Regions from separate parts of the Plantactinospora sp. WMMC1484 genome, predicted to be linked through region 2. Evidence: riboswitches for the same ligand, from Rfam matches in the RefSeq annotation. Region 2 holds a riboswitch; the other holds the start of a gene.
The links. A riboswitch is a leader RNA that binds a small molecule or an ion and turns the genes downstream of it on or off. The one in region 2 is predicted to bind cyclic di-AMP.
Positions count from the first base shown of each region.

Region 1: it holds a riboswitch for cyclic di-AMP, as region 2 does, so the genes downstream of both, ACN28C_RS12260 (coiled-coil domain-containing protein) here and ACN28C_RS13765 (coiled-coil domain-containing protein) in region 2, are expected to answer to the same signal.

Region 1 covers NZ_CP186055.1:2,758,268-2,763,794, reverse strand. The annotation lists gene ACN28C_RS12265 (O-acetyl-ADP-ribose deacetylase) at 242-769, opposite strand; gene ACN28C_RS12260 (coiled-coil domain-containing protein) at 896-1,909, opposite strand; cyclic di-AMP (ydaO/yuaA leader) riboswitch at 1,913-2,046, opposite strand; gene ACN28C_RS12255 (SDR family oxidoreductase) at 2,296-3,324, opposite strand; gene ACN28C_RS12250 (polysaccharide deacetylase family protein) at 3,564-4,364, shown strand; gene ACN28C_RS12245 (glycosyltransferase family 2 protein) at 4,389-5,510, opposite strand.
Region 2 covers NZ_CP186055.1:3,119,125-3,124,651, forward strand. The annotation lists gene ACN28C_RS13750 (hypothetical protein) at 1-73, opposite strand, end outside; gene ACN28C_RS13755 (YnfA family protein) at 171-500, opposite strand; gene ACN28C_RS13760 (cellulose-binding domain-containing protein) at 903-2,117, shown strand; gene ACN28C_RS13765 (coiled-coil domain-containing protein) at 2,196-3,218, opposite strand; cyclic di-AMP (ydaO/yuaA leader) riboswitch at 3,327-3,454, opposite strand; gene ACN28C_RS13770 (HelD family protein) at 3,658-5,527, opposite strand, start outside.

The DNA of each region.
Region 1 (5,527 bases), 360 kb from region 2:
CCGGCGGGAGACATCCGGTCGGGGCACGCGGCGTGGAAGATCCCGTCGTACGGCTGGTCGCCGACGCGCGGACGGTCCGCTCGGGAAGGGATCGGGACGGAAGAGATTCGCGGGGAAAGCGCTTTCCTTCCGTCAAGTTAGCGCTCTCATATGTGCCTGTCAATGCCTTGGCCGCAAGCGATCCCGCTCCCGGCCCTCGGGTTCCCGACGCTCAGCCCGGCCCTCGGACTGCTTCTGGGTTTCAGGTGGTCGAGGTGCTCGTCTCCGGCGAGTCGAGCGCCGCCCGCAGCAGGGTCAGGGTCGTCTCGTCGAAGGCGATCAACCTGATCCGCTCCACCTGCGACCGCGTGGAGCACAGCGTCCCGACCGCGATCCGCGCCGCCTGGTCGGCGGGAAAGCCGTAGACCCCGGTGGCGATGGCCGGAAAGGCGATGCTGCGGACGCCCAACTCGTCGGCGACCGCGAGGCAGCGGCGGTAGCAGGAGGCGAGCACGTCGGCCTCACCGTACCCGCCACCCTGCCAGATCGGGCCGACGGTGTGGATGACGTGCCGGACGGGTGGGTCGAGGTCGAAGGCCGGCGTAGCCATCGCCTCGCCCGGCGGGCAGGGGGCGATCGCCCCGCCCGCCTCGGCCAGCCGGGGCCCGGCGGCACGGTGGATCGCACCGTCCACACCACCGCCGCCCAGCAGCGACTCGTTGGCTGCGGTGACGACCGCGTCCACCTGCTCCCGGGTGATGTCACCCCGGACGACGTCGATGACGGCCATCCGCCGATCATGCCAGCCGAGCCGCGTCCCCGTCCCCGACACCAGGCCGGCCCGCAAAGCCGATCGCCCCGCCACCCGAGTACCGGGTGGCGGGGCGATCGATCAAAGGTCGGGTGTGGCGCTCGGCTACAGCATCGACACGTGCACGTGGTCGGTGTGGTCGCTCGGGCCGCTGTACGATCTCCAGCCCTCGCCCGGGAACCAGATCTCCCTGTACCAGATCACGTAGAGGATCCCGAGCCGGTCCGAGTTGCGGATCAGGAACGCGGCGAGGTCGTTGCCGTACCTCATCTGGTCGTCGTTGGCGGCCCGACTGAACCCGGAGTTGCGCAACGACCAGTCGCACGCCCGTCCCTTGGGGTGCTCGAAGGGCCCACCCGGACGGAAGCAGCCGACGAATCTCTTGAAGCCGGCGCGACGTACCTCGTTGTACATGTGCAGGGTCCGGGCGGTGATGCAGCCGCCGGTGGTGGGATCGTCCTTGTTGCACGGCAGCGACGGGAAGCCGTCATCCATCCCCGGCCCGGGTCGGGCGACCGGGGAGGTGGCCGACACCAGCCCCTTGTCCGGACGCGACCTGCCGCCCACCAGGGAGAGTGCCTTCTGCGCGTCCGTCTGCTGCTTCTTGATGACCTTTTCCTGGGCGGCCTGCTTGGCGACCTCGTCGTCGATGGCCTTCTTGGCCGCGCCGACCTGCTCACGCGCCTCGTTGAGCGACCGGAGCTTGCTGTTGTTGAACAGGTTCAGCTCGTTGAGCGCCGACATCCGCTCGATGAACGAGTCGGTCTCGCCGGCGCTGCCGTTGCCCAACAGCATCGAGATCGCGCTGAGCTTCCCGCTGCGGTAGGACGCGGCCGCGATCTCGCTCGCCTCCGGTGCGAGTGCCGCCAGCCTGGCCTCTGCCTGCCGCAACTGCGTGCCGAGCTGGGCCTGCCGCTTCTTGGACTTGGTGAGCTCGGCCTTCGCCTCCGCGAGTCGCTTGCCGGCGCTGGCGAGCACGTCACCGAGGAGCGGCGAGTCCGCCTCCTCCTGCGGGGCCGGCTTCGGCGCCGCAGACGCCTCCGACGGGACCACGACCAGTGCTGCGGCGGTGAGCAGTGCCAGGGCAGTCGCCAGCCTTCGGCGTAGGGGTGCCCTCACATGTATCCCTTCCGTCGGCCGCCGACCGGGTTAGCTGACGGGTTCGGGATGGAAGTGGTCCCTACCGCTCTCGCGGATTCACCCCAGGGGTGCGTGGGTCCCCGGCTCGCCGTGTGGCGATTAGGCGGCGATCAGCGCCGGCACCACGCGGTATCCGGCGGCTCTGAACGGCAGACAGCATACCCGGTTTCACTTCCGGAATGGCAAGACCGGATTTCCGGTAATAGCGTTGCCAGACAACAACTATCAGTAATCGTGGCGCCTCGAGGGCATCGAAGGGCGTGCTTCGACCGCAGTTATCGACAATCCGCTGTCGGCTATTTACCAACCGCGTAACCTGCGGGGGTACGGATAGCCGTCCAGGTTGGCCGGTGGTGATTGCCCGGCTACCGCCGGCGCCAGGGCGCTGTGCCGAAGAGCACACCGGCGGCCGCACCCGCCGACAGCACCCCGGCGGTCAGCGCCCTCCGGTGCCGGGACAGCCACAGTTGCGGGCTACGCCCCCGCGACCGCGTGTCGAACGAGCCGTGCGCACCCTGGTCCGCCCCGCCGCCGTCGTCGACCGGGTGCCAGAGGTTGACCGGGCGGTTCCGGTCGGTCGGCTGGTCCGTCTGCTGGCTCGAGTAGCCGGTCCGGGCCAGGTAGCGGTCGAGCAGCCCGGGTACGAACCGGTTGCCGAGGATGGTGCCGACGGTCGAGGCGCCGACCCAGTACTCCCGCCGCGCCGGATGGTCGGCGGCGTACACGATCGCCCTGGCCGCGACCTCGGGCTGGTAGATCGGTGGCACCGGCTGGGCGCGGTTGCGCAGCCGGGACAGCACCCAGTCGAACTGCGGGGTGTTCACCGCCGGCAGGTGCACCATGGTGACCCGCACCGGGCTCCGGTCGTGCAGCAACTCGCAGCGCAACGACTCGGTGAAGCCGACGATGGCGTGCTTCGCCCCGCAGTACGCCGACTGGAGCGGGATCGACCGGTAGGCCAGCGCCGAACCGACCTGGACGATGGTGCCCGTGCCGCGGGGGAGCATCCGGTCGAGTGCCACCCGGGTGCCGTAGACGTAGCCGAGATAGCAGACCTCGGTCACCCGGCGGAACTCCTCCGGGCCGATCTTCTCGAACGGCGCGAAGACCGAGGTGAAGGCGTCATTGACCCAGAGGTCGATCGGACCGAGTTCGCTGGTCGCCCGGTCCGCCGCCGCCTCCACCTGGGAGTGGTCCGCCACGTCCGTCTCGATCGGCAGCGCGACGCCGCCGTTGGCGCGCACGTCCTCGGCCACACCGTGCAGGCCGGTCTCGCCACGGGCCAGCAGGGCCAGCCGCATCCCCCGGCGGGCCAGCAACCGGGCCGTCGCCCGGCCCACCCCGGCACTCGCTCCGGTGACCACCGCCACCCGTGCCGCAGGTCGCCCGCGCATCCGTCTCCTCCGTCCTCCGGCCCTCGGCGGCCGGATCTCGCCGGTGTCGACGGCGCCGGCTACCCAGGCCCGGGCTCCGACAAACCTCGGCCGACGACCTGCGGCACCAGACTCGGACAGCGGATCGGCGGAACTCGGACAGCGGATCGGCGGACGAGCGGGGCCACCCGTCCGGGTGAGGATGAACGCCGGGCGCCCGGGTAACCGCAGCCGCGATGGTGTGGCGGGTGGAGGAACGAGTGCGTGCCAGCACGGTACCGGCGACGACCGTCGGTGCCGCGCTGGCCGCCCAGGTCGTGCCGGCGGTGACGGTGCTGCCCGGCGTACGGTTGCGGTTCTTTCCCCGGCTGAGCGGGCGCGGCTCCCCCGGCCACGTCGCGCTCACCTTCGACGACGGCCCCGACCCGGTCTCCACCCCACTCTTCGTCGAGGCCCTGGCCGCGCACCGGATCCGCGCGACGTTCTTCCTGCTCGGCTCCATGTTGGCCCGCGCGCCGGAACTCGGCCTGGATCTCGCCGCCGCCGGGCACGAGGTGGCGGTGCACGGCTGGGGGCACCGGAACCTCCTGCTGCGCGGCCCGCGCGCCACCTACCGCGACCTGGCGCGGACCCACGAGCTGATCGGCGCGGTGACCGGCCGGGTTCCCCGGTTCTTCCGCCCGCCGTACGGGGTGCTCAGCGCCGCCGCGCTGATCGCCGCCCGCCGGCTGGATCTGACCCCGGTGCTCTGGACCTGCTGGGGAAGGGACTGGACCCGGTCGGCGACCTGCGCCTCGGTGCTCGACACCCTGCTGGACGGGCTGGGCGGAGGCGGCACGGTGTTGCTGCACGACTCCGACTGCACCTCGGCGCCCGGTGCCTGGCGGGCCAGTCTCGCCGCGCTGCCGTACCTGCTCGACGAGTGCCTGCACCAGGGTTGGCAGGTCGGCCCGCTCGGCGAACACGGCCGGCCCGGATACCGCCGACCCGGACCCGGCCTACCCGGGCCGGCTGCGGCGCGACGGCGACCGGTCCATCCGGTCCGGACAACTGCCCGCTGACGAACCGGCCCGCCAGGCTCGCGGTCAGCCCGGCCGGTCGGTCAGCTCGCCGGAGACCGTACCGGCGGCCCGGCTTCCGGGCACGGTCGGCGCCGGGCCGGGCGAGCCGGCGGCGGGGTGTGCCCCGGCCAGCGGATGCCGGACCCGGGCGACCACACCGAGATGTGCCCGACGGGCGACCTGGAGCGCGGCGAACAGCCCGTAGGCGCCGCGACCGAGCAGCCGGTGCTTGACCCCGAGCGTGCCACCCGGCGGCTGGTAGCCGGCCGGCGGCAGGTGCGCCCGGTACCGGGTGACGATCTCGGCGAAGAACTCCCGACGCCGCTCCGGCGGCACCCGGCGGGGATGCCCGAGGACCTGCAACAGGTGCCAGATCATCCGCTGGAAGATCAGGTGACGCAGGTCGGCCGGCACCTCCGGATCGGCGTCCAGGCCGGCCAGGACCCGGTCCCAGTGCGCGAAGACCTCGAAGTGCCGGCCACTGACCGTGGCGGTGATCGCCCCCTCCGAACGCTGCCGGTACGCGTAGCAGCAACGGTCCAGCAGCGTGATCCGCTCGGCGGCGAGCATCAGCGGGAAACTGAACGAGACGTCCTCGTACCAGCCCGGACGGAAGGGCAGGTCCAGGTCGACGAGGAACCGGCGCCGGATCACCTTGTTGCAGGTGATGTGCAGCACCGAGAGCAGGGCGGGCCGCTCCCGCAGGGTGAACGTCTCCGGTGCCGGGCGGCCGGCCCCGACCTGGGCGAGCGACAGGTGCCGGGCCCGGCCGCCCGGGTAGTGCCGGGTGTAGGCGGTGACCAGCAGGTCCGGCCGGGCCCGGGTGAGCCGCTCGGCGACGGCGGCGAGGCTCCCCTCCGGCAGCCAGTCGTCGCCGTCGACGAACCACACGTACTCGCCGGTGGCCCGGGCCAGGCCGGTGTTGCGGGCCGCACCGAGCCCCTGGTTCCGGCCGAGGGTGACCACCACCAGGCGAGGGTCGCGGGCGGCGTACCGGGCCAGGACCGCGGCGCAGCCGTCGGTGGAGGCGTCGTCCACCGCCACCAGCTCCAGATCACGGAAGGACTGGCCGAGAACGGAGTCCAGGCAGTCGGCCAGGTATTCCCGTACCTGGTACACCGGAACGATCACGCTGAGCAGAGTCACCGCGGGCAACCTCCGGG
Region 2 (5,527 bases):
CCCCGAGCCAGCCGACGGCGGTGACGACGTGCAGGGTGAGAAGGGCTTTTCGCCAGGGCGGGGAGAGCGTCATACCGGTCATGCTGCCGCCGCGTCGGACGTGGCGCGTCGGGCCGGTGTGGATGCCCCGGATACGTAGCTCGACGTAGTGCCGCACGAGGTCGGCGCGGTCAGCCGCGCGGGGCGTACATGATGATCGCGACACCGAGCAGGCAGACGGCGGCGCCGGCCAGGTCGTAGCGGTCCGGACGGAACCGGTCCACCAGCACGGCCCAGCCGAGCGAGCCCGCAACGAAGACGCCGCCGTACGCGGCGAGCACCCGGCCGAAGTGCGGGTCGGGCTGAAACGCCGCGACGAAGCCGTAACCGGCCAGCGCCAGCATGCCGGCGGCGACGAAGAGCAGCCCTCGGTTCTCGCGTACGCCCTGCCAGACCAGCCAGGCGCCGCCGATCTCGGCGACGGCGGCGAGCAGGAACAACAGCAGCGAGCGGGCGAGCATCACCCCGCCATTGTCGCTGCCAACCCGGCGGAACCCCGCGCCGACCGGCGACCCCGGCTGCCGGCATCGATGCATCGATGCCCCTGCCGGTCGCCGGCATTTGACGCCTGGGCCGGTCGTCGGCATTTGACGCCTGAGCCGGTTGCCGGCATTGATATCGGTCTCTAGGCTGAGCCGGGCGTCGGCATTGGACGAACCGGGCGGGCTTCCGGGGAGGGTCCGACCGGCGGCGCACCAGCTCGCGGGAGCCGATCGCGGGGGCGCAGGGCAGGGCGGGCACGCGGCAGGCGTGTGCCGCCCGTCGTCGTCAGCAGCAGTGCCGGCGCCGCCGGAGGCGGTGAGAGAGCCGGCAGTTGTCGAGAGGATCGATCTCCGATGAGGGTTTCCACACCGTACCGTCGCGTGTCACTGGCCGTCGCCGCGGTGACCGCGATCGTGGCGGGCAGCGTCGCCGTGGTCAGTTCGACCCTGGTACCGCCCGCCAGGGCCGCCGCCGGTTGCCAGGTCGACTACCAGGCCAACCAGTGGAGCGGCGGCTTCACCGCCAACATCCGGGTCACCGCCGGGAACACCCCGGTCGACGGCTGGACCGTCACCTGGACCTACGGCGGCGACCAGCGGATCACCAACAGCTGGAACGCGCAGGTCAGCCAGTCCGGCGCGGCCGTCACCGCCCGGAACGTGGCCTGGAACGGGTCGCTGCCGGCCGGCGGCTCGACCGAGTTCGGCGTCCAGGGCAGCTACGCCGCGAGCTCCGCCGCACCGACCGGGTTCACCCTCAACGGCGAGCCCTGCAACGGCGCGGAGCCGACCACGCCACCCACCACCGCGCCGCCGACCACCCGGCCACCGACGACCCCGCCGACCACCGCCCCGCCGACGGTCACCCCGCCGCCGACGACCCCGCCGACGACCCCGCCGCCGAGCGGCTGCGGCGCGGCCGTGCTCTGCGACGGCTTCGAGAACCAGACCGGGGCGACCCCGTCGGGTGACTGGAGCGTGAGCTACCCGGACTGCTCCGGGAGCGGCACCGCCAGCATCGACACCTCGGTGGCGCACCAGGGCAGCCGCTCGGTGCGGATCAACGGCGCCGTCGGCTACTGCAACCACGTCTTCGTCGGCTCCACCCGCAGCCTCGGCGGGCTCGGCACGGTGCGCTACGCCCGGCTCTGGGTCCGGCACACCACCGCACTGCCCACCTCGCACGTGACCTTCCTGGCCATGCGGGATGCCGCCGACGGCAACCGTGACCTGCGGATGGGCGGGCAGAACGGTGCCCTGCAATGGAATCGGGCCTCGGACGACGCCACCCTGCCGGAGCAGAGCCCGAGCGGTGTCGCGCTCAGCGCACCGCTGCCGGTCAACCGGTGGACCTGCCTGGAGTTCATGGTGGACGGGGCGCAGGGCCGGCTCTCCACCTGGGTCGACGGCACGGCGGTGGTGGGACTGACCGCCGACGGCACGCCCACGCACGACGTCGACGGACAGTGGTACAACCGGACGAACTGGCGGCCGGACCTGACCGACCTGCGGCTGGGCTGGGAGAGCTACGGCGAGGGCGCCGACACGCTCTGGTTCGACGACGTGGCGCTGGGGTCGAGCCGGATCGGCTGCTGACGGCTGCCGCGCGACGACCGCCGGCCGGCACTGCCCAGGGGTGGTGGGCGGTGCCGGCCGGAGTCCGGGCGGGCCCGGTCAGTTCATCGACAGGTGTACGTGGTTGGTGTGGTCGCTGGACGGGTCGCCGTTGCCCCCGTTGTACGCCTTCCACCCGCTGCTCGGCAGCCAGATCTGCTTGAACCAGATCACGTAGAGCACACCGAGCCGGTTGGCGTTGCGCACGAAGTACGCCGCCAGGTTGTTGCCGTACGTCCGGTCGCCGCCGGTGGCCACCCCACCGAACCCGTTCTTCTGGGCGGCGAAGTCACACGCCTGCCCCTTGGGGTGCTCGCCGCTGCCGCCGCTGCGGAAGCAGGAGACGAAGCGGGTGAAGCCGGCCGCCTGGGCCTGCTTCAGCGCGTGCAGGGTGCGCGGGGTGATGCAGCCGCTGGTGGTCGGGTCGTCGAGGCTGCACGACTCGTTCGGGAAGGAGCCGTCGGAGTTGCGGGGTGCCGGACGGGCCGATCCGCCGCCGCTGCCGCTGATCCCCGCGCTGGCGCCGCCGCTGTTGTTCGCCGCCGCCAAGGCCCGTTCGGCCTGCTTCTTGCGGGTCTCCATCACCTCGACCTGCTTGCGCTGTTCGCCGACCTCCTTGTCGAGCGCAGCCTTGGCCTGGGTCTCCCGGTCCAGGGTCTCCTGCAGTCCGCGCAGTTCGCGGTTCTCGTTCGCCGAGATGGTGTCGAGCGCGGCGGCCCGGTCCACCAGGCTGGTCGGCGAGCCGCTGTTGAGCAGTGCGGAGACCTGCCCGAGCCGGCCCGTCCGGTACGCCATGCTGGCCATCTCGGCGACCCGCTCGCTCCGGGTCGCCACCTCGGTGCGCAGGGCGGCCAGTTCGGTGTTGAGGTCCTTCTGCCGCTTGACGGAGTTGTCCAACTTGTTCTTGGCGGTCAGGTAGCCCTTGCTGGCGGCTTCCAGTTGCTCGCGCAGGCTGTCGGTGCCGCCGTCGATGTCGTCGCCGCCGGGTGCCGCGGCCAACGCCCCGGGTGGGGCGTACTCCGGGGCCGCGGTGGCGGGTGCGCCGCCGAGTACCGCGAGGGTCATGCCCACGGCGATCACCATGGTCGCCGTCGTGCTCGGCCGTGTCGCGGCCTTCCGGGGCGATCGTCCGCCGGCTCTCCGCGCGGACGCCGGAGCCATTCGGATGGGTGCCAGGAACGGCATATGACAATGTCCTTCCGTCAGCCGCCGACCGGGTTAGCTGACGGGTTCGGGACGGAAGATCCCTACCGCTGGCGCGGATACACCCCTGGTACGTGGTTCCCCGGCTCGCTGGTGCGATTAGGCGACGGCCCCCGCAGGCGCCGGAGGGCGCCGCCCGGCGGAGACCGGAGCCGAGCCTACCGGCAGTTGCCTGTCGGGGATACGGGGCGTTGCCGGAGTTAGATTCGCAATCCTGCCCATTCGCGGGGATGTATCCGGACAAAGTCCTCCAGTTTTCACCCGAAACTTAAGATGCCGCTAACTATCGGTGAGCCTCGACGCCCGCCGGGCGGCCCTTTCACCCCTCGACGTCGATGACGGTCAGCCGCTGGGTGGCCCGGGAGAGGGCGACGTAGAGGGTGCGTACCCCGGCAGCCGAGTCCGCCCGGATCTCCGCCGGACCGACCAGCACGACACCGTCGTACTCCATGCCCTTGGCCTGCATGGTGTCCACCACCTGGAGGCGCGGGTCGGGGGCCGACGCCAGCCAACCGCCGACCTCGGCGCGGCGGGCGGGCGGGGTGATCACGCCGACCGTCCCCTCGACCTCGGTGAGCAGCTTCGCCGCCGCCTCCCGGACCGCGTCCGGCAGCTCGGCCGCCGGCACCACCAGCTCGACCGGGGGCACCCCGGTGGCCCGGACCGCGACCGGCAGCGGCAGGTCGGGCGAGACCTCCCGGATCACCTCGGCCGCCGCCGCGAAGATCTCCGCGGAGTTGCGGTAGTTGGTGGTGAGCACGAACTCGTGCCGGGGACGGCGCCCGAGGGCCTTCTCCCGGGCCCGGGTCAGCTCCGCCGGATCGCCGGTCCAGGCGGTCTGTGCCGGGTCGCCGACGACGGTCCAGGAGGCCAGCCGGCCGCGCCGGCCCAGCATCCGCCACTGCATCGGAGAGACATCCTGGGACTCGTCGACGACCACGTGTGCGTACTCGCGGTAGTCCTCCGGCCGGTCCGGCGCGGATTCCCGGCGAGCCGCCCGCTGCCGGTCCGCGTGTGTGGTCACCTCCCGGACCCCACCCGGGAGCTGGTACGGGTCACGCCTGCGCCGGGCCGGCCGCGGCGGCCGGCCGAGCAGGTGGTCGAGCTCGTCGAGGAGCGCGACGTCGGCGACGCTCGGACCGGCCGCATCCGGCCCGGCGCCGCCCGCCCCCCGGTACGCCTCGGTGAGCAGCCGGGTCTCCGCCCCGGAAAGGATGCCGGCGGTGTACCGGCGCAGCCGCTCCGGCTCGGCCAGCCAGGGCAGCACGTGCCGGGGATGCAGCCGGGGCCACCAGGCGCGCAGGAAATCCCGGAACTCGGGGCGCTCGGCGATCTCGTCCTCGAAGCCGCGCTGGTCCGGCAGGCGGCCGACCCGCAACTGTTGGGCCTGCGCCCAGAGCGCGGTGAAGACGCCGTCGAAGCCGGCCCGGCGGACCTCGTTGCGGCGGGCACCGGGCGGCAGCGCCCGGCTCCGGATCCGCTCCAGCTCGGCGCCGGAGAGCCGGAGCAGCTCGCCCCGGTAGAGCAGGCGCAGCTCACCGGGGGCGTCCGGGACCTGGTCGCGCACCGCCCGCTCCAGCACCCGGCGCATCCGCAGCGACCCCTTGATCGCCGCGACCGGTGCCGGGTCGGTGCGGGTCGCCGCGACCCCCTCGAAGAGCGAGCCCAGCGAGTGCAGGGTGGCGGCGTTCTCGCCCAGTGACGGCAGCACCGAGGCGATGTAGTCGACGAAGACCGCCGACGGCCCCACCACCAGCACCCCGCCGCCGGCGAACCGGTTGCGGTCGGAGTAGAGCAGGTAGGCGGCACGGTGCAGGGCGACCGCCGTCTTGCCGGTGCCCGGGCCGCCGGAGACCACCGTCACCCCGCCGGCCGGGGAGCGGATCGCCTCGTCCTGCTCCCGCTGGATGGTGGCGACGATGTCCCGCATCTCGTGACCGGTGGTCCGGGAGAGGGAGGCGAGCATGGCGCCGTCGCCGACCACCCGCATCCCGTCCGGCGCCGCCGCCGGGTCGAGCAGGTCGTCGGAGATCCGGGTCACCCGCTCGCCGCTCGACGTGATCACCCGGCGGCGGACCACCCCGCGCGGTTCCGCCGCCGTGGCCTGGTAGAAGGCGGCCGCCGCCGGGGCCCGCCAATCCACCACCAGCGGCTCGGCGTGCTCGCCACGTACGCCGAGCCGGCCGATG